2 regions of the Pseudarthrobacter sp. NPDC058362 genome follow, and region 1 is predicted to be linked to the other one. Evidence: predicted binding sites of a transcription regulator. Region 1 holds the regulator's gene; the other holds the start of a gene.
The links. Region 1 encodes LexA, which represses DNA repair genes until DNA is damaged. Its sites were predicted from a motif close to TCGAACANNTGTTCGA; they were not measured.

Region 1 (15,575 bases):
TGGGTTGATGCCGTTTTCGGAACCCACAACGTTGGCGCGCTGCCGGCCCTCCTTGACCGTGCCCGGCACAACGACGAAGCCCAGCTGGAAATCCTGGAATCGCTGGACGTGTTCCCCTCCACGCTGCCCACCAAGCGCGACTCCGTGTACGCGGGGTGGGTATCCATCTCCGTGGGCTGCAACAACACCTGCACCTTCTGCATCGTGCCCGCGCTGCGCGGCAAGGAAAAGGACCGCCGCCCCGGAGACATTCTGGCGGAGATCCAGGCGCTGGTGGACGACGGAGCCATCGAGGTCACCCTGCTGGGCCAGAACGTCAACTCCTACGGCGTGGAGTTCGGCGACCGCCAGGCGTTCTCCAAGCTGTTGCGGGCCTGCGGCAGCATCGAAGGCCTTGAACGGGTCCGCTTCACGAGCCCCCACCCGGCGGCCTTCACCGATGACGTCATCGACGCCATGGCGGAAACCCCGAACGTGATGCCGCAGCTGCACATGCCGCTGCAGTCCGGCTCGGACAGCATCTTGAAGGCCATGAAACGGTCGTACCGATCCACCAGGTTCCTGGGGATTCTGGCCAAGGTCCGGGAAAGGATCCCGCACGCGGCCATTTCTACCGACATCATTGTCGGGTTCCCCGGTGAAACGGAGGAGGACTTCCAGGCAACCCTGGATGTGGTGGAGCAGTCCCGCTTTGCCACGGCCTTTACCTTCCAGTACTCCAAGCGGCCGGGCACGCCCGCCGCTGACCTTCCCGGCCAGTTGCCCAAGGCCGTCGTCCAGGAACGCTTTGAGCGCCTGACCGCGCTTCAGGACCGGATCGCTGCGGAGGAGAACCGCAAGCAGCTGGGCCGCAGGGTCGAAGTCATGGTCACAGCCCAATCCGGGCGAAAGGCAGAGGAGACCCACCGGCTCTCAGGCCGCGCACAGGACCAGCGCCTGGTGCACTTCTCTGTCCCGCACGGCGCTCCGGCTCCCCGGCCCGGGGACCTCGTCACCGTCACCATCACTGAAGCGGCGGCGTTCCACCTCGTGGCGGACCCCACTTTGGAGGACTACAGCCTCCGCCGGTCGCGCGCCGGCGACGCCTGGGACCGTTCGCAGGCAGACTCCTGCGGTGCGCCTGCGCCCGGAACAGGCGCGGCAGGCAAGGGAGTCTCCCTGGGGATGCCGGCGCTGCCACTGCGCGCCCGCTGACCGGTGGGCACCAAGCCGGTCATCGCCGTCGTCGGTCCAACCGGCTCCGGAAAGTCCGACCTCGCAGTCAGCCTTGCCCGGCGCCTGGACGGCGAAGTCATCAATGCGGACGCCATGCAGTTCTACCGCGGCATGGACATCGGCACCGCCAAAATCACCGGGGCCGACCGCCGCGGCGTCCCGCACCATCTCCTGGACACACTGGACATCACCCAGGAGGCCAGCGTCTCAGACTTCCAGGCGCAGGCCAGAGAGCTGATCGCGGACATTCACCGCCGCGGCCGCCGCGCCATCCTCGCCGGCGGCTCCGGACTGTACGTCCGCGCAGCCCTGGACATCCTGGAATTCCCGGGGACCGACCCCGTGGTGCGGGCCCGGCTGGAGCAGGAACTGGCGGCCCGCGGCAGCGCCGCCATGCTGGAACGGCTGAGCGCTGTAGACCCCGTGTCCGCCGGACGGCTTTCGGATGCGCGCCGCATCGTCCGTGCCCTTGAGGTGTACGAGCTCACCGGCCGGCCTTTCAGTTCCTTCATGCCGCGCCGGGAGTACTTCCAGCCGGCCGTGCAGGTGGGCCTGGAAGTGGACCGCGAAGTACTCAGGGAACGGCTGGCTGCCCGGGTGCACGCCATGGTGGATCAGGGGCTTTTGGAGGAAGTGCGGCGGCTGGATGCCCAGGGCCTGCGCAGGTGCAAGACCGCTTCCCGTGCCCTCGGGTACTCGCAGTTCCTGAAGGTGGTGGACGGCGAAGCCACGGTGGAACAGGCTGCAGGGGAAACGATCGTGGCCACGCGCCAGTTTGCCCGCCGGCAGCTCACCTGGTTCCGTGCAGACCCGCGCATCCAGTGGCTGGACTGGCAGGACCCGGACCTTGTGGAGAAAGCGGCCGCGCTGTGTCTTTAGCGAGGTGCGGCCTCTCGGGAGGTGCAGCCTTCCGGGGTTGGAACGGTTTCGGCCGGGCCGCCCACGGCCGGTACCCTTGGAACCATGGAAACCACCCCTGCGCTGCCCCTCGAAACCGTCCTCGGCACGCTGGGTGGACTGCGCTTCTCGAAGGGGCACGGAACCGGCAACGACTTCGTCCTGGTGTCGGACCCGGAAGGACGCCAGGAGATTTCCGCAGAGCAGGTTGCTGCCCTGTGCGACCGGCACCGCGGGATCGGCGGCGACGGACTGATCCGCGCCGTGCCCTCCCGCTTCCTTCCCGAGGGCCGCGGCCTGATGGAAGCTGCACCCGACGCCGAGTGGTTCATGGACTACCGCAACGGTGACGGCTCCCTTTCGGAAATGTGCGGCAACGGGGTACGCGTCTTCGTTCACTTCCTGCGCACGGAGGGCCTGATCGACCTGCCCGACGGCGGATCCCTCACCATTGGTACCCGCGGCGGGGTGAAGACCGTGGTCCGGACCGGCGAGGACTACGCCGTGGATATGGGCCCCTGGTCGTTCATTTTCCCGGGTGAAGCCGCGGCCCGCTCCGTGGATTCCCTCGTCACAGCGGACGGCCTGGAGGTGCCCCGCCCCGCGCTGTCCGTCAGCATGGGCAACCCGCACACCGTCGTCGCCCTCGCCGAGCTCGGTGAACTGGCCGGAACCAGGCTTTTCAACGCCCCCTCGGTGGATCCCGCACCGGCCAACGGCACCAATGTAGAATTTGTCGTTCCTGCCGAACCGCTGGTTCACGGCGGAGTCGGCTCGGTCACGATGCGCGTGCACGAACGCGGCGTGGGGGAGACGCAGTCCTGCGGGACCGGCGCCTGCGCGGCCGCTGTTGCTATCCGGCACTGGGCCGGTGCCGAGGCCCCGGACACGTGGCAGGTTCACGTCCCCGGCGGCACCGTGGGAGTCAGGTTCTTTCAGGGGACCAGCGGCCAGGAGCACGTCGAGCTCAGCGGCCCGGCTGTCATTGTGGCAACAGGGACGCTTTCCTGACCTTCAGGATGCGAAACGATTTTGCGGTTGCTTCACGGGTCACCGTAAACGAGTCGTCCAGTTCGGCCGCCAGCCAGCGCTGCAGCGAATCCGAGCCGAGGTTCTTCTGCACCACCAGCCAGGCTGTTCCGCCTGGAGCCAGGCGGGGCAGCCACAGCTTCAGCAGCGAATGCAGTTCGTCCTTGCCGATCCGGATGGGCGGGTTGGACCAGATCGTGTCGAAGCGAAGCTCCGGGTCCACCGAATCCGGGGTGGAGGCCGTGACGTTGTCCAGCCCCAGGGCCTCCGCGTTCTCGTTGGTCAGGACGATGCAGCGTTCGTTGACGTCCACGGCGTAAACCTTCGCGTGCGGTGCCCGCAACGCCAGCGTCAGGGCAACCGGACCCCAGCCGCAGCCGATGTCCAACAGGTTTCCGGTGGGTGCCGGCGCCGGAACATTGGCCAGCAGGACTGCCGTTCCCTTGTCGATTCCGTCGGGGCTGAAGATGCCGCTGGAGGAGTGGAGCCTGCGCGTTTCCCCTGCGAGTTCCACCGTCAGCGGCTTTCTGGTGAACGGGCCGGCGGGTGACGCGCTGAAATAGTGTGCAGACTCCATAACTGGCCAGCGTAGTTCCCCTTGCAGCGTAAAGGGAAACCCGGCCGGCGGCCCCTCTGCTACCCTAGGAGGCATGTTCCTGATCTTCGAGTAATCCGGCGCGGGCTACGCCCGCCCCGGATCATGTCCCACAGCGATGCAGGCGTCCGTGCCTTCCGCTCGTGCACCGGGCCGCACGTCGTCGTCCGGCCGCCGGACACTACTCGAGAGACAGCATCTGGCTGGTTTTCCGCGCTGTTCCCGGCCCTTCAATCACTGCTCAATTTCTGCCGTCCCCGGGCGGCATATCTGCCGCCTGCCCGTCAGGGAGGCCGCCAAGACCAGGAGTACTGCATGTCCGCAGGCCGTCAGCCCAGCGCGAATACTTCACCACATCAGACCAATCAGCACTATTCTGGAACTGCCGAATCTTCAAAGGAGACCATGACCAGCCAGCCCAACACCGGATCCGATCCCGCCGCCCAGGACATGAGTCCACAGGAAATCCAGGCCGTGATCGACCGGATCCTTTCCAAGGACGTTCCCGCCCGGACCGGAACGCCGGACAGCGGCCGCGGTGAAGGCGCGGCTGTGCTTGGCAAGGCCCAGGCAATCTCCCGCCTGGACGCAGAACACAGCGAGTACGACGGCGACCAGCAGGATCTCGAAGAGCGCCGCGCACTGCGCCGCACGGCGGGGCTGTCCACTGAGCTCGAGGACGTTACCGAGGTCGAATACCGGCAGCTTCGGCTGGAACGGGTGGTACTGGCAGGGCTGTGGTCGGACGGTACCCTCGCAGACGCGGAGAATTCGCTGCGTGAACTTGCTGCGCTTGCCGAAACCGCGGGCTCCGAGGTCCTCGACGGACTGGTCCAGCGGCGTGCCAAGCCTGACCCGGGCACCTTCCTGGGGTCGGGAAAGGCGCAGGAGCTCAAGGACATCGTGATGGCCACCGGCGCGGACACCGTGGTGGTGGACGCTGAGCTGGCACCGTCCCAGCGCCGTGGACTTGAGGACATCGTCAAGGTCAAGGTCATCGACCGGACGGCGCTGATCCTGGACATCTTTGCCCAGCACGCCAAGAGCCGCGAAGGTAAAGCGCAGGTGGAACTGGCCCAGCTCGAGTACCTCCTGCCGCGACTGCGCGGCTGGGGCGAATCGATGTCCCGCCAGGCAGGTGGCCAGGTGGGCGGCGCAGCGGCAGGCATGGGCTCCCGTGGTCCCGGTGAGACGAAGATCGAACTGGACCGCCGGCGGATCCGTACCCGGATGGCCAAGCTTCGGCGTGAAATCGCCGCAATGAAGCCTGCCCGCGAGACCAAGCGCGCCAACCGCCGTCGTAATTCCGTCCCGTCAGTTGCCATTGCCGGGTACACGAACGCCGGAAAGTCGTCCCTGCTCAACAGGCTGACGGATGCCGGTGTCCTGGTGGAGAACGCCCTGTTTGCCACGCTTGATCCCACCGTCCGCAAGGCCGAAACGGCCGACGGGCTCGGTTACACGCTGGCGGACACGGTGGGCTTTGTCCGCTCCCTGCCCACCCAGCTGGTGGAAGCGTTCCGCTCCACGCTGGAAGAGGTGGCGGACGCTGACCTGATCCTGCACGTCGTGGATGTTTCGCATCCCGATCCCGAAGGACAGATCGCAGCAGTCCGCAAGGTTTTCAGTGAGGTCGACGCCCGTAAGGTTCCCGAAATCATTGTCCTGAACAAGGCGGACGCCGCGGATCCTTTCGTGGTGGAACGCCTCAAACAGCGCGAACCGCGCCATGTGGTGGTCTCGGCCCGCACCGGCGAAGGGATTGCCGAACTGCTCAAGGCCATCAGCGATTCGATTCCCCGGCCCAGCGTGAAGCTCGAGTTGCTCATTCCCTACGATCGGGGAGACCTGATCAGCAAGCTGCACGAATCGGACGCTGAAATCATCAGCGTGGACCATGTGGAGGCGGGCACCCGCGCCGTGGTGATGGTCAGGGAGGGTCTCGCGGCCGAGCTGGAACCCTTCGTCACCAATGACTGACGCCGCTTCAATGACTGACGCCGCGTCCGGCGCCACGAAGACGGCCGGCGGACAGTTCGTGACCGAACTGCTCGACCGCGCCGTCGGCGCGATGGGGGGACAGAGCAGGCCTGGCCAGCACGAGATGGCCCGGCAGGTCGCGCAGGCGATCGAAACAGGCACCCACCTCCTGGTGCAGGCGGGGACGGGCACGGGCAAGTCGTTGGCTTACCTTATCCCGCTGATTGCGCATGCGCTGGAAAGCAACAAGCCCACTCTGGTGTCCACCGCCACCCTGGCGTTGCAGACACAGATCGTGGGGCGGGACCTGCCTCGGCTGCTGGACGCCATCACCCCGGCGCTGGAGCGGCCCGTCAAGGTGTCGCTGGTCAAAGGCCGGTCCAATTACGTCTGCCGGCACAAGCTTGAGGGGGGATTCCCGTCCGAGGAGCCCACGGAGGGCCAGCTGTTCTCGCTTGGTGAGGACACCAGTGTTCCGCACTTTGCCGCAGCCGTCGGCGGACCCTCCTCGCAGCTGGGCAAGGAAGTGGTCCGGCTGCGCGAATGGGCTGCAAAGACCGCGACGGGGGACCGTGACGAACTGCTGCCCGGGGTCACCGACCGCGCATGGCGCCAGGTCTCCGTCACGTCCATGGAGTGCCTGGGTGCGCAGAAATGTCCACTGGCCGAAGAGTGCTTCAGCGAGCTTGCACGGCACGATGCGGCCTCTGCAGACATCGTGGTGACCAACCACGCTATGCTGGCCGTCAGCGCCTTCGAGGGCCTGGCAGTCCTTCCCGAGTACGACGTGGTGGTGGTGGACGAGGCCCACGAACTGCAGGACCGGGTGACCGGCGCCGTTTCCGGGCAACTGTCCGTGGCCATGGTCCATGCCGCTGCCTCCGGGGCGCGGAAGCACACCGCCATTACCGTGGATGCGCTCAATGCTGCCGCAGCCAACCTTGAAGCCGCGCTGGCCGGTGCGCCCGGAGGGCTGCTCCCCAACGGCCTCAACGACGAACAGCTCGACTGCGTTGACCAACTCCGCGAGGCTTGCCGTGCCGCGTTGTCTGATTCCAAGGGGGATGGCAGCCAGGCGGCCGACGGCGGGCGGCAGCTTGCGCGGTCCCGCCTCATGCTCATCCTGGAACTGTGCGAGCGGCTCCTGATGGCACGGGAAAACCGCGAAGTGGTCTGGTTTTCACGGGCGAGTACCTTCGACCCCGGGCAAGGCTACTCCCAGCCGGACGACTCGGCACCGGTGCTGATCAACGTGGCGCCGCTGTCCGTGGCCGGCAAGCTCCGCGAGGGCCTGTTCGCGGACCATACGGTGGTCCTCACCTCGGCCACCCTTGCCATTGGATCAGCGTTCGAGCCGGCCGCTGGCGGACTGGGGCTCGTGGGCCAGGGGGCACCCAGTTGGACGGGCGTGGATGTGGGCTCGCCCTTCGACTATCCCAAACAGGGGATCCTTTATGTGGCAGGCCACCTGCCGAAGCCCGGACGCGGTGTCTCCCCGGAGGCGCTGGCCGAACTTGAGGCCCTGATCCAGGCCTCCGGCGGCGGCGCCCTGTGTCTCTTCTCCTCCCGGCGTGCGGCCGAGGAAGCGGCCGACGCCCTCCGGCCCAAGCTGGGAATGACCATCCTCTGCCAGGGCGAATCCACCATGACGGCCTTGGTCAAGCAGTTCGCGGACGAATCCGATACCTGCCTGTTTGGCACCATGTCTCTGTGGCAGGGAGTGGATGTGCCGGGCGGTTCCTGCCGCCTTGTGGTCATCGACAGGATTCCGTTTCCGCGGCCGGACGACCCGCTCATGACGGCACGGTCCCGGGCTGTGGCTCAATCCGGCGGCAACGGGTTCATGGCGGTCTCGGCGACGCATGCGGCCATCCGTCTCGCCCAGGGGGCTGGGCGGCTGATCCGGTCCACCAACGACAAAGGCGTGGTAGCAGTCCTGGATTCCCGGCTGGCCACCGAACGCTATGCGGGCTTCCTGCGGGGAGCGCTGCCGCCGTTTTGGCCCACCACCGACCGCAACACGGCCTTCGCGGCGCTTGAACGGCTGGCCCGGGAAGGCTAGCCGGGAGGCCGGCGGCCGTCGGGAACGCCGCTTTAGGCGGCGCAGCTCCGTGGGAGCTCGTGCCCTAGAGGGACCGCAGCACGGACACCACTTTGCCCATGATGGTGGCGTGGTCGCCCAGAATGGGCTCGTACTGGGTATTCTGTGGCAGCAGCCAGGTGTGGCCGTCGCGCTGCCGGAAGGTCTTGACGGTGGCTTCATCGTCCAAGAGGGCCGCCACGATATCCCCGTTGGCTGCGTCGGCCTGACGGCGGACCACTACCCAGTCGCCGTCGCAGATGGCCGCGTCCACCATGGAGTCGCCGGCGACTTTCAGCATGAACAGTTCACCCTGGCCCACCAATTGCCGGGGAAGAGGCATGACGTCTTCCACCACCTGGTCCGCAAGGATTGGCCCGCCGGCGGCGATCCGGCCCACCAAGGGGACCATTGCGGTGTCGAGAGCTGTGGGGAGTTCGGTGACTGTGGCGGCCATGGCACCCGGTACCGGGCTTTCGGTGGCCGGGGCTCCCTTGCCCGGCACGCCGCCCAGTGTCAGCGGCATCAACACTTCCATGGCGCGGGGCCGCTTGGGATCCCGGCGGAGGTAGCCCAGCTTTTCGAGCTGTGAAAGCTGGTGCGTCACGCTGGAGAGGCTGGCCAGCCCCACCGTGTCCCCGATCTCGCGCATCGACGGCGGATAGCCGTTGTCGTTGACTGAGCGCTGGATGGTTTCGAGGATCTTCTTCTGCCGGGCGGTCAGGCCCTTGGCGGGCTTCTTCGCCTGCGGGAGTGTCCTGCCCCCGGCCGGTGCTGCTGCCATGTTTGCCAATGCCCTTCGGTTGCCACCGGTCCGCTTGCTCTGGCTCCGGCCGTGATGGTCCCGTCCAAATTGTCAGACCTGGCTGATCAACTGTCCGCGTGGTTGTTCTTGTCTTCAAAACTAGGCCAGCCACAGGGCTTTTTCAAACATTTGTTCTAGCGAGTCTCGACATTATTCGTTGATAAGTGCTAAAACTGAATCAGCAAAGTTCGAATATGTGTTCTAGTCACTGTTGCAGTCGTTCGAAGTTCATCTTCGAAGAACGGCGGGAGATGGCGGCCGGAACATTCCGGGCAGCACAGTACGGTCCAGGAGGGCTAAGTCCATGTCAGCTATTTCCGCTCACCACTCACCAGTTTCCCCAGGGAACACCTCGGGTTCTGATGGCCGCGCTTCTGAAGGCCAGGCGCCAGCGCCCCTGCCGCCGCTGCGGCTCACCCGCCGGGGGCGGGTAGTGCTGATTGGCATCCCGCTGGTCCTGCTGGCGGCGCTGCTGCTTTCCCTGGCGGGGTTCTTCAACTCGCCCGCCAAGGCCTCAGACTCGGCAGCCGACCTCGTGGCCACGCCGACAGTCACCGTGACAGTCCAGCCGGGCCAGTCCCTGTGGAGCATTGCCGGCAGCCTTGCGCCGGAGCGCGATGCCAGGGACGTCGTGGCAGAAATAGTGCAGCTGAACAATCTTTCCGGCGGGCCTGTGATTCCGGGCCAGCAACTGTTCGTTCCGGCCGGGTAATGGAGTCCCTGCAGCCCGGCAGGGAAGTGTCACATTTTCCGGTCCCCGGCGCGGGCACTAAACTGTTCAGGTGAATGACCAGCTAGAACGACTGAACCGGCTTCCACTCCGCGAGAACCTCCGCGGTCTTGCCCCCTACGGGGCACCGCAGCTGGACGTCCCCATTCTCCTGAACGTTAACGAGAACACGCATGGCGTCCCGGCGGACGTGCAGGCGGCTATCACCGCGGCCGTCGCCCGTGCCGCCAAGGGCCTGAACCGGTACCCGGACCGCGAATTCACCGAGCTCCGCACTGCCTTGGCCGAATACCTCGGCCACGGGCTGGACGCTTCGAACATCTGGGCGGCCAACGGCTCCAACGAGGTCCTCCAGCAGATCCTCCAGGCCTTCGGCGGCCCCGGCCGCACCGCGCTCGGATTCCCTCCCACGTACTCCATGTATCCGCTGCTCGCGAGCGGCACGGATACCCGCTATATCGCCGGACAGCGCGCGGATGATTACGGCCTCACTGCAGAGTCCGCTGCCCGCCAGGTGAAGGACCTGCAGCCGAGCATCGTCTTCCTTTGCTCGCCAAACAACCCCACCGGTACCGGCCTGGGACTGGACGTGGTGGAGGAGGTCTACCGTGCCGGTGAGGCGAGCCAAACCATCGTGATCGTGGACGAGGCCTACCACGAGTTTGCCCACGACGGTACGCCCAGCGCCCTGACTCTCCTGCCGGGCCGTGAGCGACTCATTGTGTCCCGCACCATGAGCAAGGCCTTTGCCTTGGCCGGGGCGCGGCTAGGTTACATGGCAGCAGCCCCGGAAGTGACGGATGCGCTGCGCCTTGTCCGGCTGCCGTACCACCTGTCGGCCGTGACCCAGGCGACGGCGCTGGCCGCACTGGAATACCGTGCAGCACTGATGGCCGATGTCGAGGACATCAAGAAGCAGCGGGACCGAATCGTCGATGAACTGCGCCGCATGGGCCTCACGCCGGCCGCCTCCGACTCCAATTACGTGTTCTTTGGCGGACTTGACCATCCGCACCAGGTCTGGCAGGAACTCCTGGCGGCGGGTGTGCTGATCCGTGACGTCGGGATTCCCGGACACCTGCGCGTAACGGCCGGAACTGAGACGGAAACTACAGCTTTCCTGGAATCGTTGGAAAGCATCCTCGCCCGGCAGGCAGCGCTACCCGCCTAGACTTGGAAGAGCGGCGCCCTGCGCCCTGACCACCTATCTTCCCCAAAGGACACTTTGACCATGAGTTCCACCGGATCGAATGCCGCGGCCTCCCGGACCGCCCGCATGGAGCGTGCCACCAGTGAGTCGTCTGTACTCGTGGAGATCAACCTCGACGGCACCGGCGTTTCGGACATCGACACGTCCGTACCCTTCTACGACCACATGCTCACTGCCCTGTGCAAGCACTCGCTGATCGATATGACGGTCAAGGCGACCGGGGACATCCACATCGATGTCCACCACACGGTGGAAGACGTTGCCATCACCTTCGGCGAAGTCCTTCGTACCGCGCTCGGGAACAAGGCCGGCATCCGACGGTTCGGTGAAGCGACAGTGCCCCTGGACGAGGCCCTCGCCCACGCCGTCGTCGACGTTTCCGGGCGGCCCTACCTGGTGCACGGAGGCGAACCGGCCGGCCAGGAATACCACCTGATCGGCGGCCACTTCACCGGCTCCCTGACCCGCCACGTCTTCGAAGCGATTACCCTGCACGCGGGAATCTGCCTGCACATGAACGTCATCGCCGGCCGCGACCCGCACCACATCGTGGAGGCGCAGTTCAAGGCGTTCGCCCGCGCACTTCGGGCTGCTGTTGAGCCGGACCCCCGCGTCGAGGGCATTCCGTCCACCAAGGGCGCCCTGTGAGCGGCCAGGTCCTGAAGGACGGCGCCATCGTGGACCCTTCAGCATCACGGAAGCTTCCCTCCCCGGAGGGAAAGCCTACGGTGACGGTCCTGGACTACGGTTCGGGCAATGTCCGCTCCGCCGTTCGGGCCCTCGAACGGGCAGGCGCCGAGGTTACCCTCAGTGCCAAGCCGGAGGACGTCCTGAACGCCGATGGCCTGGTGGTTCCGGGCGTGGGTGCGTTCGAAACTGTCATGCGCGAACTCAAGGCCGTGGACGGAATCCGGCTGATCGGCCGCCGTGTTGCGGGCGGTCGTCCCGTCCTGGGAATCTGCGTCGGTCTCCAGGTCCTCTTCGAAACCGGAGTCGAACATGGCACCGAGGCCGAAGGCATGGGCGAATGGCCCGGCAAGGTGGAGCACCTGCCCGCGGACGTGGTCCCGCACATGGGCTGGAACACCGTTAAGGTTCCCGAGGGATCCAGGCTGTTCGCCGGCGTCGAAAACGAGCGCTTCTATTTCGTGCACTCCTACGGCGTGCAGGAATGGAACTTCGATGTCGTCCAGCCGCGCATGGCCGCACCAGTGGTGACCTGGTCCGAGCACGGCGCACCATTCATCGCCGCCGTGGAAAACGGGCCGCTCTGCGCAACGCAGTTCCACCCGGAGAAGTCCGGCGACGCCGGTGCCCGGCTGCTGCGCAACTGGGTGGAATCCCTCCGCCGGCCCGCGGACTCCGGGGCCGGCAGCAGCGCAGCGCCTGCGACCGGCGGCGCCTAGATGTGGTCCATCGTCCTGATGGGCCTTGCCGGCCTCCTGGTGGGCGGGGCCCTGGCATTCCGCCAGCAAGGCAAGCCGCTGTGGACGCAAATCTCCTTCTACGTTTTGGCGGGCATGGCTTTGCTCGCCGCCTACCTGTTAACGCTGCCGGCCGCCTAGCCCGCACCGCCCCGCCTACCTGACAAAGGACGAACATGACCACCGCTAACGATTTGCCGGTCCTCGAACTGCTGCCCGCCGTGGACGTCGTCAACGGACAGGCCGTGCGCCTGGTCCAAGGCGAGGCAGGCAGCGAAACCAGTTACGGCACACCCCTCGAAGCTGCCTTGAACTGGCAGGAGCAGGGCGCCGAATGGGTGCACCTGGTCGATCTCGACGCAGCCTTCGGCCGCGGCTCCAACGCTGAACTGCTGCGGGAAGTGGTGGGCCGGCTGGACATCAAGGTCGAGCTCTCCGGCGGCCTCCGGGACGACGAGACGCTCGAAGCCGCCCTGGGCCTCGGCGTGGCGCGCGTCAACCTCGGCACCGCGGCGCTGGAGCACCCTGAGTGGACCGCCCGCGCGATTGAGCGCTTTGGTGACAAGATCGCGGTCGGCCTCGACGTCCGCGGCACCACCCTGGCCGGCCGCGGCTGGACCAAGGAGGGTGGGGATCTCTGGGACGTCCTGGCCAGGCTTGAAGAATCCGGCTGCGCCCGCTACGTGGTGACGGACGTGACTAAGGACGGCACCCTTCAGGGCCCCAACGTCGAACTGCTGCGCCAGATGGTGGAAAAAACCGGTAAGCCCGTGGTGGCATCCGGCGGGATCTCCAGCCTGGACGACCTCAAGGTCCTGCGTTCCCTCGTGCCGCTCGGCGTCGAAGGGGCCATCGTTGGCAAGGCGCTCTACGCCGGCGCCTTCACCCTGCCCGAGGCGCTCGACGTCGCCGGGCGGCGCTGACGCCCGCCATGGCCACTGACGGTTCCGAAGCCCCGGCCCCCCGCCACCTGCCCGGCCATATAGCTGCCGCGCTGGCAGGTGCTGGTGGCGCGGCAGATTCGGCCGGGCGGCCCTGGGCGGGCCGCAGCCTCGCAGGGGATGACGCCAGGATCCACAACTTCGAGGACGACGACGGCACGGCCGACGCCGGGTACCTCGCCGCCGTCGACCGGTTGTGCGAGGGGAGCGGAGACGAGGCCGCCGTAGTGCGCTCCCTCGCCACAGCCCGCGTCTTCATCCCGATCGTCGCCCAGCTTGCCGAAGAGGCCGACGGCGGCCACGGCCTGCGGGCGGACAAGCAGGCCGACATGGCACTGGTGACGCTTAAGGCACCGGACGGACGGACCGCCATGCCGGCATTCACGTCGGCCGCCGCCCTCGCCGCATGGCATCCGGACGCCCGGCCCGTCGCCGTCTACGCAGCCCGTGCTGCGCTGTCTGCCGTCGCCGAGGGAGCCGAACTGATGGTGCTGGACCCGGGCTCCCCAGTGACGTTCGTGGTGCGACGACCCGCCCTGTGGGCGCTGGCTCAGCAGCACGAGTGGGTTCCCAGCTACGCCGATCCCGCCCTCGCCCCCGAGCTTGGGCAGGCCGCTTCCCGCTTCCCCGCCGTCCGGAGCATTGAACTGCTGCCCGGCGGGGGAGTGGCCAGCCGGGCAGCGGACGGTACAGTCCTTGCCGGCGGCGGACCCGGCCCGGAACTTCAGGTGGTCCTGTACCTCGAGGACGGTCTGGACGCCGGCGCGGTGCAGCACCTCGTAGCGTCCCTCCAGGGCGAGTGGTCCCGGAATGTATTGTTTGGGGAGCGGGTCGACTCGATGGAAATCAAGCTGAGGCGGGCCGTCAACTAGCGGCGGTGCACGGCGGAGACCCTCCCGGACTGCCGCAGCAGACCATAAGGAAACCTTCGTGAACTTCGCCCTTTACCGGCACCTCCTGGCAGTGCGTCCCATCCGGCGCCTTCTGCTGGTGGGCATGGTGGCCCGCATACCGCACTCCGCCGCTGGAGTGCTGCTCACCCTTCACATCGTTCTTTCGCTCGGTGAAGGGTACGCTGCCGCGGGGGCTGCAGCTGCAGTCATGACCATCGGCATCGCCGTTGGCGCTCCCTGGCGTGGCCGGCGCGTGGACACCGTCGGCCTGCGCCGGGCGCTCATCCCGTCAGTGGTGTCCGAAGCCCTGGTGTGGTCCGCCGTTCCGTACGTCAGCTACCAGTGGCTGCTGCCGCTGGTCTTCGTGGGTGGGCTGCTGACCCTTCCGATCTTCAGTGTGGTACGTCAATCCCTGGGCGTCCTGGCCGACGGCGAACAGCGGCGCACCGCCTTTGCTTTGGACGCCATCAGCACCGAAGTGGTGTTCATGATCGGCCCGGCGGCCGGCGCCATCATCGCCACCAGCGGCTTTACCGTCGCGGGCCTGACGGCGGTGGGAATTTCCACCTCGTTGGCCGGGCTGTTCCTGATCTGGTTCAACCCGCCCACCCGCAGTGCAGCGCCCACGGCCGAACGCGCCGGTGAGCTGCTGCATGCGGCCGAAATCGCGGTGGTGTCGGCCGCCCCGGCCCACGTACAGGAGGCCGCGGCCGAGCTGGTGCCCGCAGGCGCCGAAAGCGACGGTGCCGCCGCGGGCGGCGGGCCGGGCCGCCGTCGCGCGTTCCGCACCAGGGTGGCGCACAACTTTGCCTGGTTCACCGCTGCCGTCGCCGCATTGTTCGCGGTAGCTGCGGGTACCGGAATGGTGCTTAGCGGCACGGATGTGGGAATCGTCGCGGCGCTGGAAACCGGAGGCCGGCAAAGCGAAATCGGGATCGTCTTCCTGTTCTGGTGCGCCGCGTCCGTGGTCGGTGGATTGATCTACGGCGCCATGCACCGTCCGGTTTCGCCGATGCTGCTGTTGCTGGGCATGGCCGCGCTCACGATTCCCATGGGCTTCGCCACCGACACATGGACCCTGGCGCTGCTCTCCATCCTGCCTGGCCTGCTGTGCGCTCCGGTGCTGTCGTCAGCCTCCGAGAAGGTGGCGGACCTGGTGTCCGAGGAACGGAGGGGCGAGGCAATGGGCTGGTACGGGTCCGCCCTGACCGCAGGCGTGGCGTTGGGTGCTCCGCTGGCCGGTGTATTCATCGACGGCCGCGGACCTTCCAGCGGTTTCACGGCCGTCGGCGTCGCAGGGGTAGTGCTGTGCGTGGCGGGGCTGGTCCTGCAACAGGTACGCCGCAGCCGGACAGCCCCCGCCAGCAAGGACATCACGCCCAGACCCCACCCCTAGACTCCGGAGTGGGGTGCTGTGGTGCTGGTGGGGTGTACGGCGTTCCTTTAGTTGACGGCGCCGGTGTACTTTTCGCCGGGACCCTTGCCCGGAGCGTCAGGGATCAGCGACTCTTCGCGGAAAGCCAACTGGAGGGAACGGAGGCCATCGCGCAACGGGCCGGCGTGCTGCGAGCCGATTTCGGGTGCCGCCGCGGTGACCAGCCCCGCGAGGGCCGTAATGAGCTTCCGGGCCTCGTCCAGGTCCTTGAGTTCCTCGGCATTGTCCTCAGCGGCCAGGCCCAGTTTGACGGCGGCGGCACTCATAAGGTGGACGGCCGCGGTGGTGATGACCTCGATTGCCGGGACCTCGGAAATATCCCTGATCTCCTGCGAGACGTC
Region 2 (15,575 bases), on a different contig from region 1:
GTCTGGGAGGTGCGCAACGCGGACGGCAGCGGTCTTGGCCTGTTCCTGGGTGATTACTATCAGCGCGAGTCCAAGCGCGGCGGCGCCTGGATGAACAACCTCGTGGACCAGTCGGCGCTCCTGACCGCCCGGCCGGTGGTGATCAACACCCTGAACATTTCCAAGCCGCCTGCAGGCGAACCCACGCTGCTGACGCTCGACGAGCTACGGACCGTTTTCCATGAGTTCGGCCATGCTCTGCACGGACTGTTCTCCGACGTCACGTATCCGAAGTTCTCCGGCACCAACGTTCCGCGGGACTTCGTGGAGTACCCGTCCCAGGTCAACGAAATGTGGATCATGTGGCCTGAGGTCCTCGCCAATTACGCCCGGCACTATGAAACCGGCGAGCCGCTTTCCCAGGACATCGTGGACCGGCTGGAAGGCTCCCGGCTCTGGGGCGAAGGGTTTGCCACCACCGAGTACTTGGGCGCCGCCCTGCTTGACCTGGCCTGGCATACCCTGGAGCCCGGCGACATCCCCGACGACGCCCTGGAGTTTGAGGTCAGGGCCCTTGCCGCCGCGGGAATCGCCCACCCGCTGGTTCCTCCGCGCTACCGGACGGGGTATTTCCAGCACATTTTCGCGGGCGCCGGCTACGCGGCAGGATATTACTCGTACATCTGGAGCGAAGTTCTGGACGCTGAGACGGTGGACTGGTTCACCGAACAGGGTGGCCTGACCCGCGCGAACGGGGAACGTTTCCGGACGGAGCTGCTCTCCCGGGGCAACAGCCGCGACCCGCTTGAGTCATTCCGGATCCTGCGCGGGCGCGAGGCGGCACTGGAGCCCCTCCTGAAGCGCCGCGGCCTGGAGTAGGTGCCCCCACCCAACTGACTGAGTACAACTAGACGACGGCGGGTGCGCGCCTTCGAAAAGGTACGCACCCGCCGTCGTGGCTTGCCGGGTTGTGGCGGCTTACCAGCCGCGCTCGGCGAGGCGGTGGGGCTGCGGGATTTCGTCCACGTTGATGCCCACCATGGCTTCGCCCAGGCCGCGTGAGGCCTTGGCGATGACATCAGGGTCGTCGTAGAAGGTGGTGGCCTTGACGACGGCGGCCGCCCGCTGGGCCGGGTTGCCGGACTTGAAGATGCCGGAGCCGACGAACACGCCGTCAGCGCCGAGCTGCATCATCATGGCGGCGTCCGCCGGGGTGGCGATCCCGCCTGCGGTGAAGAGCACCACGGGCAGCTTGCCTGCTGCGGCGACTTCCTTGACCAGTTCGTACGGAGCCTGGAGTTCCTTGGCCGCAACATACAGTTCGTCCTCGGGCAGTGCGGAGAGCTTGGCGATCTCGGCACGGATCTGGCGCATGTGGCCCGTTGCATTGGAGACGTCGCCGGTGCCGGCCTCGCCCTTGGAACGGATCATTGCCGCGCCCTCGTTGATGCGGCGCAGCGCCTCACCGAGGTTGGTGGCACCACACACGAAGGGAACCTTGAAGTTCCACTTGTCGATGTGGTTGATGTAGTCGGCCGGGGTGAGGACCTCGGACTCGTCGATGTAGTCGACGCCGAGGGACTGCAGGACCTGGGCCTCAACGAAGTGGCCGATGCGGGCCTTGGCCATGACCGGGATGGACACGGCGTCGATGATCTGGTCGATCATGTCCGGGTCCGACATGCGGGACACGCCGCCCTGGGCACGGATATCAGCCGGAACGCGTTCCAGCGCCATCACGGCCACGGCACCGGCGTCTTCGGCGATGCGGGCCTGTTCGACGTTGACGACGTCCATGATGACGCCGCCCTTGAGCATCTCGGCCATGCCCCGCTTGACGCGGTTGCTGCCCGTGACGCTGTTCGCGGACGAACCGGCTTCGCTGCTTACATCAGGTGTAGACACAAAAACCCCTATGGGTAGATAGATGACCTTCGCCCGGCATGCAGGCGGCATTGAACTGCCGGCCTTAACACACACGGATTGCCGGGTCCAGTGACCGGGCAGTCCTAATACTAGTCCCACCGCAGGCCGGCGGCTTAATCAGGGTTAATCCGCCGGAGCTGCCTCGGCCAGTGCCTGCCGGCGGACGGAAACGATGCGCTGCACCACCGTGACAAAACTGGCAGCGGCAAGCAGCACCAGCGTGCCCAGCAGCACCACCGGAGGCAGGCCCAGCCCCGTGAAACCGGTGACCACCAGGACTGAAACCAGCCGTTCGGCGCGCTCGGCCACCCCGACGTTCGCGGTGAAGCCCAGGGATTCGGCCTTGGCCCGGGCGTAGGAGACCACCATGCCCAGGACCAGGCAGATAGTGGCTGCCATGGCAATGGGGACGCTGGCCCCGCCGGTAAAGAACCAGATGGCGAGCCCGGCAAAAAGGGCGCCGTCGGCGATCCGGTCCAGGGTTGAGTCCAGGAAGTTGCCCCACCGGCTCTTCACGTTCTGCATCCGGGCCATGATGCCGTCCAGGACGTCAGAGAATATGAAGGCCGTGATGAACAGGGTGCCCCACCACAGTTGGCCGAACGGGTAGAAGACCAGCGCGCCCACCACCACGCCGGCGGTTCCGACGATGGTTACCGCATCCGGCGAAACGCCGATCCGCAGCAGCCAGCGGGCCAGCGGTGTGAAGAGCGCGGTGAAGAATCCCCTGGCGTGTTTGTTAAGCATCCGTCTCCCCGGGCCAGGCCTCGGCAACTTGCCTGCGGACCTCGTCGAGGGTCTGGGTGATGGCCTTGGTCTGGGCGATGATCGGGAAGAAGTTGCCGTCTCCGCCCCACCGGGGAACGATGTGCTGGTGCAGGTGCGCCGCGATGCCGGCTCCGCCCACGACGCCCTGGTTCATCCCCAGGTTGAAACCGCCCGGATTGGACACCTTCCGCAGCACGCGCATGGCGGTCTGGGTGAGCTCCGCGAACTCTGCGGTCTCCTCCACCGTGAGGTCCGTATAGTCCGGGACGTGCCGGTACGGACACACCAGGAGGTGGCCCGGGTTGTACGGGAACAGATTCAGCACCACGTAGCAGGTTTTGCCGCGGTAAACGATCAGCGCTTCCTGGTCCGTGCGGGCGGGACCCACGCAGAAGGGACAGTCATCCTGGTTCTTAAACTGGTGCTGGCCGCCCTTGATGTAGGCCATCCGGTGCGGGGTCCACAAGCGCTGGAAGGCGTCCGGGACACCAGCGAGGTCGAAATCGTCCGTCACGCCAGAATCCCCCGGATAGCCGGCGCCTGTGTTCTCCTGCACGGTGTGTTCCGTTCCGCTAGCTGGTCCGGTTGCGGACGGCTTCGGTGATCCGCTTCACTGCCTCGGTCACGGGCACGCCGTTATCCTGGCTTCCGTCACGGAAGCGGAACGAGACGGCGCCTGCTTCGGCGTCGTCGCCGCCAGCGATCAGGACAAACGGGATCTTGTCCTTGCTGGCGGTGCGGATCTTCTTCGGGAAGCGGTCAGACGAGGTATCCACCTCGGCGCGGATGCCCGCAGCCTTGAGCTGGTCGACGACGTCGAACATGTACTCGTTGAAGGCCTCCGCCACCGGGATGCCCACCACCTGGACAGGAGCCAGCCAGGCGGGGAACGCGCCGGCGTAGTGCTCGGTGAGCACGCCCATGAAGCGCTCGATGGAACCAAAGAGGGCGCGGTGGATCATGACCGGGCGCTGGCGGGTTCCGTCGGCGGCCTGGAATTCCAGCTCGAAGCGCTCTGGCAGGTTGAAGTCCAGCTGGATGGTGGACATCTGCCAGGTCCGGCCCAGCGCATCCTTTGCCTGCACGGAAATCTTGGGACCGTAGAAGGCAGCCCCGCCCGGGTCCGGAACCAGTTCCAGTCCGGACTCCTGCGCCACCTCGGCGAGGGTCCGGGTGGCTTCTTCCCAGGTGGCGTCGTCGCCAACGTACTTTTCCGGGTCCTTGGTGGACAGTTCCAGGTAGAAGTCGTTCAGCCCGTAGTCCTTGAGCAGGCCCAGGACGAAGTTCAGGGTCTTGGTGAGCTCGTCCTTCATCTGCTCACGGGTGCAGTAGATGTGGGCGTCGTCCTGTGTCATGCCGCGCACGCGCGTCAGGCCGTGCACCACGCCGGACTTTTCGTACCGGTACACGGAACCGAATTCGAACAGCCGCAGCGGCAGTTCGCGGTAGGACCGCCCGCGGGAGCGGAATACCAGGTTGTGCATGGGGCAGTTCATCGGCTTCAGGTAGTAGTCCTGACCCGGCTTGCGCACGGTGCCGTCCTCGTTGAGTTCGGCGTCCACGTGCATCGCCGGGAACATGCCTTCCTTGTACCAGTCGAGGTGGCCAGAGACCTCGTACAGGTGGCCCTTCGTGATGTGCGGCGTGTAGACGAACTCGTAGCCGGCCTCGACGTGGCGCTGGCGGGAGTAGTCTTCCATCTCCTTACGGATGATGCCGCCCTTGGGGTGGAACACCGGCAGGCCGGAACCCAGTTCGTCCGGGAAGGAGAACAGGTCCAGTTCGGAGCCCAGCTTGCGGTGGTCGCGGCGTTCGGCCTCGGCGATCCGTTCCTGGTAGGCCTTGAGGGCTTCCTTGGTGGGCCAGGCGGTGCCGTAGATGCGCTGCAGCTGCTGGTTCTTCTGGTTGCCCAGCCAGTAGGCGGAGGACGAGCGGGTCAGCGCGAAGGCATTGGAGATCAGTTTGGTGTTGGGCAGGTGCGGGCCACGGCACAGGTCACACCAGACGGTGATGCCTTCCTTGCGCTCCACGTTGTCGTAGATGGTGATGTCGCCGGCGCCCACCTCGACGTTGACGCCTTCCCCGGCTTCGGCGGCCTCGTTCTTCTTGCCCAGGAGCTCGAGCTTGTAGGGCTCGTTCTTCATGGCCTCGCGGGCTTCGTCCTCGTTGACCACGCGGCGGACGAACTTCTGGTTCTGGTTGATGATCTTCTGCATCATCTTTTCGAGGGTCTTGAGGTCCTCGGGGGTGAACGGTTCGGCGACGTCGAAGTCGAAGTAGAACCCGTCCGTGATGTAGGGGCCGATGCCCAGCTTGGCGTCGGGACGAAGCTGCTGGACGGCCTGGGCCATGACATGTGCGGTGGAGTGGCGCAGCACGTTCAGCCCGTCAGGGGAATCGATGGTGACACCCTCGACGTCGGCGCCTTCCGGCAGCTCCTGGTCCAGGTCCTTCAGGTCGCCGTTGACGCGGGCAACGACGACGTCGCGGCGCTCAAAGAAGAGTTCCGCACCGGTTGTCCCGGTAGCCACCTTGGTCTCTTCGCCATCGACGATGAGGGTGATCTGCTGGGCATCTGACACGGGTGTCTCCTATTCAAAGTTTAGGCTTCATAGCTTGTGGCGTACGGGGACCACAGCCAGCCACCGTCAATGCTATAGGTTCGGCAGAGGGCCGACCAACGCGGCCTCGGGGACGGGCAGCGTCTCCGGGCGGGCAAGGTCCCAGGCCATGCTGGCGCTGAGGCTGATTCCCCGCGGCCCCGTCCGGCGGGTGGTCCCCCGGATCAGCAGCAACCGGGTGCCGAACAGGAGCGGGCCGGCGCTTTCCTGGGCCTCGTGGAAGAAGACCGAGTCGATGCATCCGGTGCCGTCGTCGATGCTGATGAACACCACCCTCCTGCCTCCGCGCATGGGAGGCGTCTGGGTGGCCACGCGCACCCCCGCCACCAGTACTTCGGTGCCGTTGCGCAGGCCCAGCAGCTTGTCCGCCGTTGTCACCCCCAGGCCGTCCAGCAGCGGCCGGTGGCTGTCCATTAGGTGGCTGCTGACATCCACGGCCAGCAGGTCCAGTTCCGCGCGGACATTGTCCGCCAGGGTGGGCGCGGGAAGGCCTGGCCGGACGTTGCGCAGTTCGATATCGCCCAAGGGCAGGGCCAACTGGCCCTCGAGGACTTCCCTGCCTTTCCGCGCGCTGCCCGGGGCGGACAGCTCCTGCAGGTGGTGTACCAGGTCGGCCCGATTTGCCGTGCCGCCGGCTTCCCGGTGCAGGGAGTCAAAAGCGCCCAGCTGGGCCAGCCGTTTGATGTTCGGCTTGCTGACCCTGGCCCGGGCACGGAGATCGGCCAGGCAATCGTAGGGCTGGCCCGCAACAATCCGCTTAAGTTCGGTAGCGGACAGGCCGTAGATTCCATTCAGGCTGAGCCGGATGCCCAGTTTTCCGCTATCAGGACCGGACAGGATCCGTTCCACCCGGTACTCGGCGAGGCTGCGGTTGATGTCCAGGGGAAGGATGGGGATGCCCATCCGCCGCGCTTCAGCCACGAGCAGCCGCTTGGGGTACATTCCCGGATCGTGCTCCCACAGCCCGGCCAGGAAGGCCTCCGGATGGTGCGCCTTGAGCCAGGCCGACTGGTAGGTGGGCACGGCAAAGGCGGCACCGTGTGCTTTGCAGAACCCGAAGCTGCCAAAGGATTTGAGGGTCCCCCAGACCTTGTCCACCACTTCCGGGGCGTAGCCGTTTTTCCGTGCTTCCCTGCGGAAGAATTCCTCCACCCCCAGCTCGAGGGCTTCATTGCCCAGGGCCCGGCGGAATTCGTCTGCCCGCGCCAGGCCGCAGCCGGTCATGACATCGAAGGTCTTCAGGATCTGTTCGTGGAAAACGGTGACCCCGTGCGTTTCCGCCAGCACGGGCTTCAGGTCCGGGTGCGGGTAGACCTCGGGGGCGAACCCGTGCCGGTGTTCCAGGAAAGGCCGCACCATGTCCGATTTCATGGGCCCCGGCCGGAACAGTGAAATGTCGATGATGAGATCGTTGAACTCGCGCGGCGCCATTTTGCCGATCAGCTCCCGCTGCCCCGGGGACTCGATCTGGAAACAGCCCAGGGTGTGGGTACTTCGGATGAGTTCGAACGTGGCTTCGTCATCCAGGGGCACGGCGTTGAGGTCGATGTGGCCGTTGTCCGCAATGTAGTCGGGCCCGGAGCCGTCAGGTCCGGGCCCATGGCGGCCCGCGGACACCACGTCCGCCTTGCCGGAATGGACGCGGATGACCTCCCGGACGGCAAAGGCCATGGCACTTTGCATCCGGACGCCCAGCACGTCTAGCTTGAGCATTCCCATGGGATCCATGTCGTGCTTGTCGAACTGGCTCATGGGCAGCCCGAGGCCGCTGGGCTGCACGGGGGTGCGGTCCAGCAGGGTGGCGTCCCCCAGGATCACCCCGCACGGGTGCATGGAGATGTGGCGGGGCAGCCGGTCCAGACGTTCGGTAAGGTCCACCAGCATGTCCAGCTGCTGGTTCCCGTCCGCGTCCCGCTGCTCCAGGCGGCCGGCGAACCCGCGCAGCTCCGGCTTCTCCTGGAGCGCCTCACGGAACTTTCCGGCCGAAAACCGCCACAGCTGCTTGGCGATCTCCCCCACTTCACCGTCATCCATTCCCAGGGCAAGCCCCGCGTCCCGGACCGCGCCGCGGGCACGGTAGCCGTTCTGCATGCTCATCAGCGTGACCCGCTCCGCGCCGAAGCGTTCGAAGATCCGGTGGTAGACGTTGTGGCGTTCGGCGCTTTCGACGTCGATATCAATATCCGGCAGGGTGGCCCGGTCCCGCGACAGGAACCGCTCGAAAATCAGGTCGTGCTGCAGGGGGTTCACGTGGCTGACCTCGATGAGGTAGTTGACCAGGCTGGACGCACCCGACCCACGTGCAGCGGCGCGGACCCCCATGTCCTGGATCATCCTGGACACTTCTGCCACGGTCAGGAAGTAGGCGGAAAAACCCAGGTTCCGGATGATGCCCAATTCATGTTCCAGACGGGCCAGCATGTCCCGTTCGGCTGACCCGGCGATACCGGGGAATCTCCTGCCGATTCCGGCGTGGCAGCGCTGGATCAGCTCCGCATGCGGGTCCTGGCTAATGCCAAGGACGGATGCCTCGGGAACCACCGGCTGTTTCCAGCCCATGTCCGATACCTGATCGATCCGGCAAAGGTCAGCGAGCGCCTCGGTCTGCGCCATGAGCTGTCTAAGGTCCGCGGCGCCGTAGCCGGCGGCGGAGATGATTTCCTTGCCCAGTTGGAGCATCTGGGCGGATGTTTTCAGCCAGCCCCGGCCGGTGGGCTGCAGCAGCGGTTCGCCGGCGAGCTCCGGGAGGGATTTCAGGGTGCGGGCCGAGTCCAGGACGTCCGCGGTGGGCGCCCCGTCGGCGGCGCAGTACCTGACGGAGTTGGTGAGAATGGCAGGGATGCGGTGCTCTTCTGCGAGCTTGAGCATGCGGACGGCGTGGGCCGTGCTGAGCGGCGTCCCGGGGGGGCTGAGCTGGGAGACGATTTCGGTTACCACGGTCCCGGCGGGCATGGCATCCAGCCATTGTTTGAAGAGGGTGCGGGGGCGCAGGTACCGCCGTCCGCCCATGGCACGGCCCACATCCGAGTCAGGACCGATCAGCACGGTGAGGACGGGTTTAAGGGTGTTTGGATCCAGGGTGCGCGAGGCGAGTTCCGCGCGGGTGACGGCGGCCGGGACCGCTCCCCCGGATTTGCCCGAGGTACGGGCGTGGGCGTCCGACACCAGGCGGCACAGTGCGCGGTAGCCTGCACCGTTGTTGTTTCCGCGCGCCAGTACCACCACCCTGCCGGAAACCTGGGTGCGGTGGTCCCCGTCATCGTCGAAAACTGCGAGGTCCACCCCGACGATGGGGTCGATGCCTGCGGCCATGCAGGCTTTGAGGTGCTTGACGGTTCCGTAGAGTCCGTCCCGGTCCGTGCAGGCGAGCGCAGTTGCCCCGTCTGCCGCGGCGGCCTGGGCGAGTTCGTCGGGCCAGGAGACCCCGTAGTGGGCGCTGAAGGCGGTGGAGACGTGGAGGTGGGTAAAGCTCATGCTGTCCGGGGCCGCCGCAGTGCGTCGTGGATGCGCAGGAGCCGCCAGCGGCCGCTGCCGGTGTGGCGGGAGAGGTCCAGGGTGAGCGGCTCCCCCGCGGTGCCCGGACCGGAGACTTCCGTATCGGCGGCGGGAAGGACCTGGACCCGCCAGATTTCATGGTCCACCAGGCCAGGGCCGCCGCCCAGGGGTGCGCGCCGTTCCTCCGCCCACCATTGGCGGCGCTCGTACCAGCGGACCGGTTCTGCGCAGATTGTGTATGACCGCCCGTCCCACCGGAGTTCCCGGGGCTCGCCGTCCGGAGAGCACGCCACATCCACGGATTCACTGAACAGACCCATGGCTGCCTCCCGGACGAACGGATTATTCGAACACATATTCGAATACTCCCAGTCTACGACGGGGGCAGGACAAAACCTAGACGGGGGTGGACTGACGGTGCGGCAGGGAGCAGGATGGAGCCATGAGCACCGATGACGCACTCCTCAAGCAGGCCAGCCTCACAACGCAGGACTCCACAGCCATCGCCACTTTTGACATAGACGGCAGCATCCCCGGTTCCGGCGCTTATGTAGTCGGCCTGATGGGGGCCACTCCGGACTACTCCGCACAGCGGCGGCTGTGTATCGAATTCATGAACGGGGAGGCTATCGCCTTCTACTCCTTCAACCGCGACCAGGGCATCGAAGAGGATTATGACCTTTCCGGCGTGACCCATTCCGCCAACAGCATTACCGGCCAGTTCCCGCTCGCTGCCATCAATGGGCTGGGCGAGGGCCATGTCATGACCGCCTTCAGCGAAGCGGACGGAAGGGACTTTCAGTCCGGCGTGCCGGTCTCCGAGTCCCTTTAGGGAGGAGCACCTGCTCCCTCTGGAGATTCCCGGTCTCTGGAGATTCCCGGTTCCTCTGAAAACAGGGGCTCTAGCCGTTGCCCTTGTGCACGCGCATTTCGAGTTCGATGAACCCGGAGATCATGGCCCGGTAGGTGGATTCGACGATGTCCGGGTCGATATCCTTCTTCTCCGCGGCTGAGCGGACGTGCTCGATGATCCGTTCCACGCGTCCGGGTGCGCGCACTTCGGCGTCGTCACCCTTAAGCGTTCCGGCGATGCGGATGAGCCGTTCGCGGCGGGCGATGAGGGTGACGATCTGGTCATCCACCTCATCGACGGCGATCCGCACGGCAGCAAGCTGCTCCTTGTCCGCCGCGGCGTCCCTATCATTTCCTTGAATTGTCGCCATCGTCTGACAGTATCGAAGCATGCAACCCCGAGTCGACTTCATCTCGCTAGGTGTCCGCAATGTTGCCGCGTCCCGCGCGTTCTACGTGGAAGGGCTGGGCTGGCCCGTCCACCGTGAGCTGGACGGCGATGTGGTATTCATCCAGGTCAACCACGGGCTGGTCCTGTCCCTGTGGGACGCCGTGCAGATGCAGGCGGAGGCCGGCGTCAATGCTCCTGGACCGGTTCCCTGCATTACGCTCAGCCACAACCTGCCCGGCACCGACGAGGTGGACAGGGTCATGGCCGAGGCGGCCGCTGCCGGCGCAACCATCATTGCCGAGCCGGTCACCCAGCCCTGGGGCGGGTACAGCGGCTACTTCGCGGACCCGGACGGCTTCCGCTGGGAAGTTGCCTACAACCCTTCCTGGTCAGTGGACGACGACGGTTCGGTCACCGTCTGAGCGCCGCCCGCCGCGGGAAGAGGCTGCTTGAGCGGGAGCCGGAATGGGCAGCTAGAACAGCGCCTCCACCGGCCTGATGAGCTCAGGCCCGTTATTGCGCACGTTGCCCACGTCCCGGCCAACCGTTTCCACTTTCCAGTCCGCGGCCACGTCCCGCACGCGCGCCCGGACGAGGTCCACCAGTTCCGCGGCGTCGTCGGCAGCCGGATCGAGCCAGGCATGCATGGTGTCTTTGTCCATGGGCAGCGGCACCCGGTCATGCAGCTCCGTCAGCTTGCCGAAAACGGTCGATTCCGTACCCGGTGGTGGGGTGTCCGCCGTCAGGATGGACGTGGAGAGCAGCCAGCGTGCCGGCTCCCCGTCCGGCGTGGAGGGGTCCTTCCACCATTCGTAGAGGCCGGCGAAGGCCAGCCCGTGGTCCGTTCCGGGGTGTACGTAGTAGGGCTGCTTCGTCTTGCCGGGCCCCTGCTTCCATTCGTAATAGCCGTCCGCCGGGACGGCGCAGCGCCGGGACCGGATGGCCTTACGGAAGGCGGGCTTCTCCAGCACCGATTCGCTCCGGGCATTGATCATCCGCGACCCGATCGACGGGTCCTTCGCCCAGGAGGGCACCAGCCCCCAGCGGGCCACGTGCAGCTGGCGCACCTGCCGTGGCGCTGCTCCGCCGTCCTCCACCAGCCGCTCCAGGACGATGGGGACATCGTCGGTCGGCGCCACGTTCCACGACGGCGGGATGTGCACCTCGTCCTCCAGGGTGGCGTCGAATTCGGCCAGCAGGTCACCCACGGCACGTGCCATCACGTAGCGTCCACACATGGTTCCAGCATGCCACCGGCCACCGGACGGAGGAAACAGCGGCCGGGAATAGCGTCGGGCACGATACCGTTGACGCCGACGGACCCCATTACCAACAGCAAGGAGAGCCCCGTGGATTTCACTCCCGAATCCGGCACTATCACCATGTTTTCCACCACCTGGTGCGGCTACTGCAACCGACTGAAGAAACAGCTGGACGCGCACGGCATCGGGTACACCGAGATCAATATCGAGGAAGTGGACGGCACCGCCGAGCTCGTGGAGCAGCTTAACGGGGGCAACCGCACGGTTCCCACGGTCCTTTTCCCGGACGGCTCCGCCGCCACCAACCCCTCTGCCGCCGAGGTCAAGACCCGCCTGGCGGCGTAGCGGAAGGCGCCCGAAACGGGGCGTGTGATAGACAGAACGGGACCGGCGGTGCGCTGCCGGTCCCGTTCTGTCTATCTGCATGAGGGAGCTTCCGTGGTCCATAAAGTCAAAGGTGTCATCGCCCGCTCCAAGGGTGCGCCCGTCACTCTGGAAACCGTCCTGGTTCCCGAACCGGGGCCGGGCGAGGCGCTCGTCGACATCCTCACCAGCGGCGTCTGCCACACCGACCTGCACTACAAGCAGGGCGGCATCAGCGACGACTTTCCGTTCCTGCTGGGCCACGAAGCCACCGGCGTGGTCAGCGCAGTCGGACCCGATGTCACCAATGTGGTCCCCGGTGACCGGGTGGTCCTGAACTGGCGTGCCGTCTGCGGCACGTGCCGCGCCTGCAGCCGCGGCGAGGCGCAGTACTGCTTCAACACCCACAACGCCACCCAGAAGATGACCCTCGAGGACGGCACGGAACTGTCCCCGGCCCTGGGCATCGGCGCGTTCATCGAAAAGACCCTCGTTGCCGCAGGCCAGTGCACCAAGGTGGACCCGGAAGCGGATGCCGCTGCCGTCGGCCTGCTGGGTTGCGGCGTCATGGCCGGCATCGGCGCCGCGATCAACACCGGCGGCGTCAAGCGCGGCGACTCCGTGGCCGTGATCGGCTGCGGCGGAGTCGGGACCGCCGCCATCGCCGGCGCGGCGCTCGCCGGCGCCACCACGGTCATCGCCGTCGACATCGACGCCCGGAAGCTGGAACGCGCCAAGGAACTGGGCGCCACCCACGCCGTGGACTCGTCCGCCACCGACCCCGTGGAAAGAATCCGCGAGCTCACCGGCGGGTTCGGCGCCGACGTGGTGATTGACGCCGTCGGACGCCCTGAAACCTACAAGCAGGCGTTCTACGCCCGCGACCTTGCCGGCACCGTGGTCCTGGTGGGCGTGCCCACCCCGGAGATGACCCTTGAGTTGCCGCTCCTGGACGTCTTTGGCCGCGGCGGATCCCTGAAGTCTTCCTGGTACGGAGACTGCCTGCCCTCCCGGGACTTCCCCATGCTGGTGAGCCTCTATCAGCAGGGCAAGCTGGACCTGGATGCGTTCGTCACGGAGCGGATCAGCATCGAACAGGTAGAAGAAGCGTTCGACAAGATGCACGCAGGCACCGTCCTCCGTTCGGTGGTGGAACTGTGACCGCCCGGATCGACCGCCTGGTCACCTCCGGCACGTTTTCGCTCGACGGCGGCACCTGGGACGTGGACAACAACGTCTGGATCGTGGGCGATGACAGCGAATGCGTGGTGATCGATCCCGCGCACGACGCCGACGCCGTGGCCGCCGCAGTGGGGGCCCGCCGCCTCAAGGCCATCCTGCTGACCCACGGCCACGACGACCACATCAGCTCCGTCGCACAGCTGCGTGACCTCGTCCCGGCGCCGGTGCACCTCCACCCGGCCGACCTGATGCTGTGGCAGAGCGTCTACCCGGACACGGAACCCGACCGCACCATCAGCGACGGTGAGGTGTTCGAGGTGGCCGGGCTCGCGCTCAAAGCCCTGCACACCCCTGGCCATTCCCCCGGCTCGGTGTCCTTCCACGTGGTGGAGGGGCCAGGCGGCGAAAGCACCGTGTTCACCGGGGACACGCTGTTCCAGGGCGGACCGGGAGCCACCGGCCGGTCCTACAGCGACTTCCCCACCATCATCGAGTCCATCCGCAGCCGGCTGTTGCCGCTGCCGGCGGACACGGTGGTCCGGACCGGCCACGGCGACAGCACCACCATCGGCGCCGAAGCGCCGCACCTGGACGAATGGATCGCCCGCGGCCACTGAGCCGGATCCCGCCCGCGGGAGCTGAGCCCCGGACCCGCGCGGGTCACGCCTCCAGACTGCTGAAGGGAGCAGACACCAGGGTGGCGTGGCCCGCGTACGTTTCCAGCAGGGCCCTTTCCACGGCGTCCACGTCGAGGCCGGGCACCAGGTCGTCCGCTGCCCCGGCCGTGGACGGTTCCCACTCCAGGCCGAGCGCAGCATAGGTGTCCGTCAGGACCTTCCGGATGGGAGCGGAATCCTGCACCACGACCACTGAGCTGAACAGCCACCCGCCGGCCACCACGCGCTGCGCGGTGCCCACGAGTTTGATCTGCGTGCCGTCTGTGGGGTCGGTGCCATGCACGCTGAATTCGCCAGGGCAGTACTCGCCGGGAATCTCGCCTACGGCTGCCTGCACCCCAACGCGGCCCAGGGCGTCGGCGAACAGTTCGCCGAAGTAGCCAAACCGGGTCTTCGATCCGGCGATGGCGTCCGGGTCCGGTTCAATGTGGTCCACCACCAGGGTGCCACGGTGGTAGGCCGCTGCCCGCCCGCCGGCCCGGCGGACCAGGGGTTCGAATCCGTCCTCGCGGCAGGCCTGTTCAGCCGCCCTGAAGCCGGGCAACCGGGTGTCACGCTGGCCGAACGCCACCGTGGGTTCCGGCCGGTACAGGCGCAGCGTGGGTCCCAACCCGCCGGCCTTGGCACGGGCCAGCAGCTCGAGGCCGAACTCCAGGTCCCGGCCGGCGCCCAGCGTCGTTTCCTGCCGCACCACCGTCAGCGTGCGTCCTTCCGGCCCGGCGTGCTGCATGTTGCTAAGCTCCCTTATGGTCATCTTGCAATTCCTCGTTGTTGCCGCCGCCTTCGCCGTAATTGACGCCGTCTGGCTCAAGCTCATGAACCCGTTCTACCGCAGCCACATCGGGGAGCTGCTGGCGGACAAGCCACACCTAGGTTACGCGGTGGCGTTCTACGTCCTTTACATCGCGGGCATCGTCTTCTTTGCGCTTCGTCCAGCGCTCGACGGCGGCACCTGGCTGACAGCGCTGGGCTACGGTGCCGCATTGGGCGCCTTCGCCTACGCCACCTATGACCTGACCAACGCCGCCACCCTCAAGGTGTGGCCGTTGCGGCTGGTGCTGGTGGATATTGCCTGGGGTGCGGCGCTGACCGGCCTGTCCACCGTGGCCGGCTGGCTGGTCTTCCACAACAGGGCCTAAGGGGCGGCGCCCGCCGCGGAGGTTAGGGTGCAGGGGTTCAGGTGCGGCGCAGCGTCAGGATCTGCTCGGCCCGGCCAAACGGCCCCTGCAGGTCGTGCAGCACCGTGGATGTCAGTCCGATCCCGTCCCGGCCAAAGGACACAGCGTTGTCCAGTCCCAGCCATTCGCCTTCCGGACGGCGGTACATATGGATCTGCAGGTCCAGGTTAGGAAAGGCGTAGCTGTCCTTGCCCGGGGGGACGCGGGCCGCAATGCCGTTGGCCGTATCCACCATGCCCATCAGCCGCGCCAGGTCGCCGCTGTCCGACCGGTCCGTCAGAGGGTGTTCGGTGCGGAGCCAGACCTTGCCCGCGCCGGCGCGGTGACCTTCAGCCACGCGCATCTCAAGCGAGCGGATATAACCGCCTGGCCAGACGGCGGACCCGTCGTAGGGCTTGCATTCGTCCGGCCCGGGAATCGCGGCGTCCTCCACGGCGGCAACGGCGGAGGTGTCCGAGGTGGCCATGCGCCAGGCCGTGGCACGGATGGCAGTGCGGCCGTTGGCCACAAGTTCAGCCTGGACCAGTTCGATGGTCCGGCCGGGACGGAGCGTGGTCGTTTCAATATGGAAATCCCCGCCAGGGATCAGGCCCAGTATTTCGTAGCTGATCCGGGCCATCCGCATGTCTTCGCGCGGTTCGTGCCGTTCCAGCCGGTCGACCAGCAGGCCGGACGCCGGCGCCATGTGCTGCTCGTGCACGTTCCACGCGCCCTGGGCGTGGATTGTGGAACGGAACCGGCCGCCGTCGAGCTCCTGGTAGTAGAAATGTCCCTCAGCCAGTTCAGGCAGGTCTGTGGTCACCCTTGGCCCCTTCTGCATACTTAAGTGAATCGGCACTAACTCTAACGGCTTGCCGAAAACATCCCTCCGCCGGGACTCG

Region 2: a site for LexA is predicted at 9,136-9,151, ahead of ACFWIX_RS10715 (DUF6504 family protein). Genes of this name have one in related genera too.

What each region holds. Positions count from the first base shown of each region.
Region 1 is NZ_JBHXIW010000011.1:18,093-33,667, forward strand. It holds gene miaB (tRNA (N6-isopentenyl adenosine(37)-C2)-methylthiotransferase MiaB) at 1-1,194, shown strand, start outside; gene miaA (tRNA (adenosine(37)-N6)-dimethylallyltransferase MiaA) at 1,198-2,094, shown strand; gene dapF (diaminopimelate epimerase) at 2,179-3,123, shown strand; gene ACFWIX_RS15820 (class I SAM-dependent methyltransferase) at 3,095-3,718, opposite strand; gene hflX (GTPase HflX) at 4,142-5,716, shown strand; gene ACFWIX_RS15830 (ATP-dependent DNA helicase) at 5,727-7,778, shown strand; gene lexA (transcriptional repressor LexA) at 7,843-8,580, opposite strand; gene ACFWIX_RS15840 (LysM peptidoglycan-binding domain-containing protein) at 8,906-9,313, shown strand; gene ACFWIX_RS15845 (histidinol-phosphate transaminase) at 9,384-10,502, shown strand; gene hisB (imidazoleglycerol-phosphate dehydratase HisB) at 10,563-11,189, shown strand; gene hisH (imidazole glycerol phosphate synthase subunit HisH) at 11,186-11,947, shown strand; gene ACFWIX_RS15860 (hypothetical protein) at 11,948-12,106, shown strand; gene priA (bifunctional 1-(5-phosphoribosyl)-5-((5-phosphoribosylamino)methylideneamino)imidazole-4-carboxamide isomerase/phosphoribosylanthranilate isomerase PriA) at 12,142-12,888, shown strand; gene ACFWIX_RS15870 (SseB family protein) at 12,897-13,778, shown strand; gene ACFWIX_RS15875 (MFS transporter) at 13,837-15,195, shown strand; gene ACFWIX_RS15880 (DUF1844 domain-containing protein) at 15,243-15,575, opposite strand, start outside.
Region 2 is NZ_JBHXIW010000004.1:204,702-220,276, reverse strand. It holds gene ACFWIX_RS10745 (M3 family metallopeptidase) at 1-858, shown strand, start outside; gene pdxS (pyridoxal 5'-phosphate synthase lyase subunit PdxS) at 958-1,884, opposite strand; gene pgsA (phosphatidylinositol phosphate synthase) at 2,029-2,652, opposite strand; gene ACFWIX_RS10730 (HIT family protein) at 2,645-3,229, opposite strand; gene thrS (threonine--tRNA ligase) at 3,246-5,255, opposite strand; gene ACFWIX_RS10720 (DNA polymerase III subunit alpha) at 5,328-8,768, opposite strand; gene ACFWIX_RS10715 (DUF6504 family protein) at 8,765-9,109, opposite strand; gene ACFWIX_RS10710 (hypothetical protein) at 9,232-9,621, shown strand; gene ACFWIX_RS10705 (chorismate mutase) at 9,692-10,012, opposite strand; gene ACFWIX_RS10700 (VOC family protein) at 10,032-10,454, shown strand; gene ACFWIX_RS10695 (SOS response-associated peptidase) at 10,506-11,270, opposite strand; gene ACFWIX_RS10690 (mycoredoxin) at 11,382-11,639, shown strand; gene ACFWIX_RS10685 (S-(hydroxymethyl)mycothiol dehydrogenase) at 11,733-12,818, shown strand; gene ACFWIX_RS10680 (MBL fold metallo-hydrolase) at 12,815-13,456, shown strand; gene ACFWIX_RS10675 (biotin/lipoate A/B protein ligase family protein) at 13,500-14,270, opposite strand; gene ACFWIX_RS10670 (DUF2177 family protein) at 14,263-14,655, shown strand; gene ACFWIX_RS10665 (thioesterase family protein) at 14,693-15,496, opposite strand.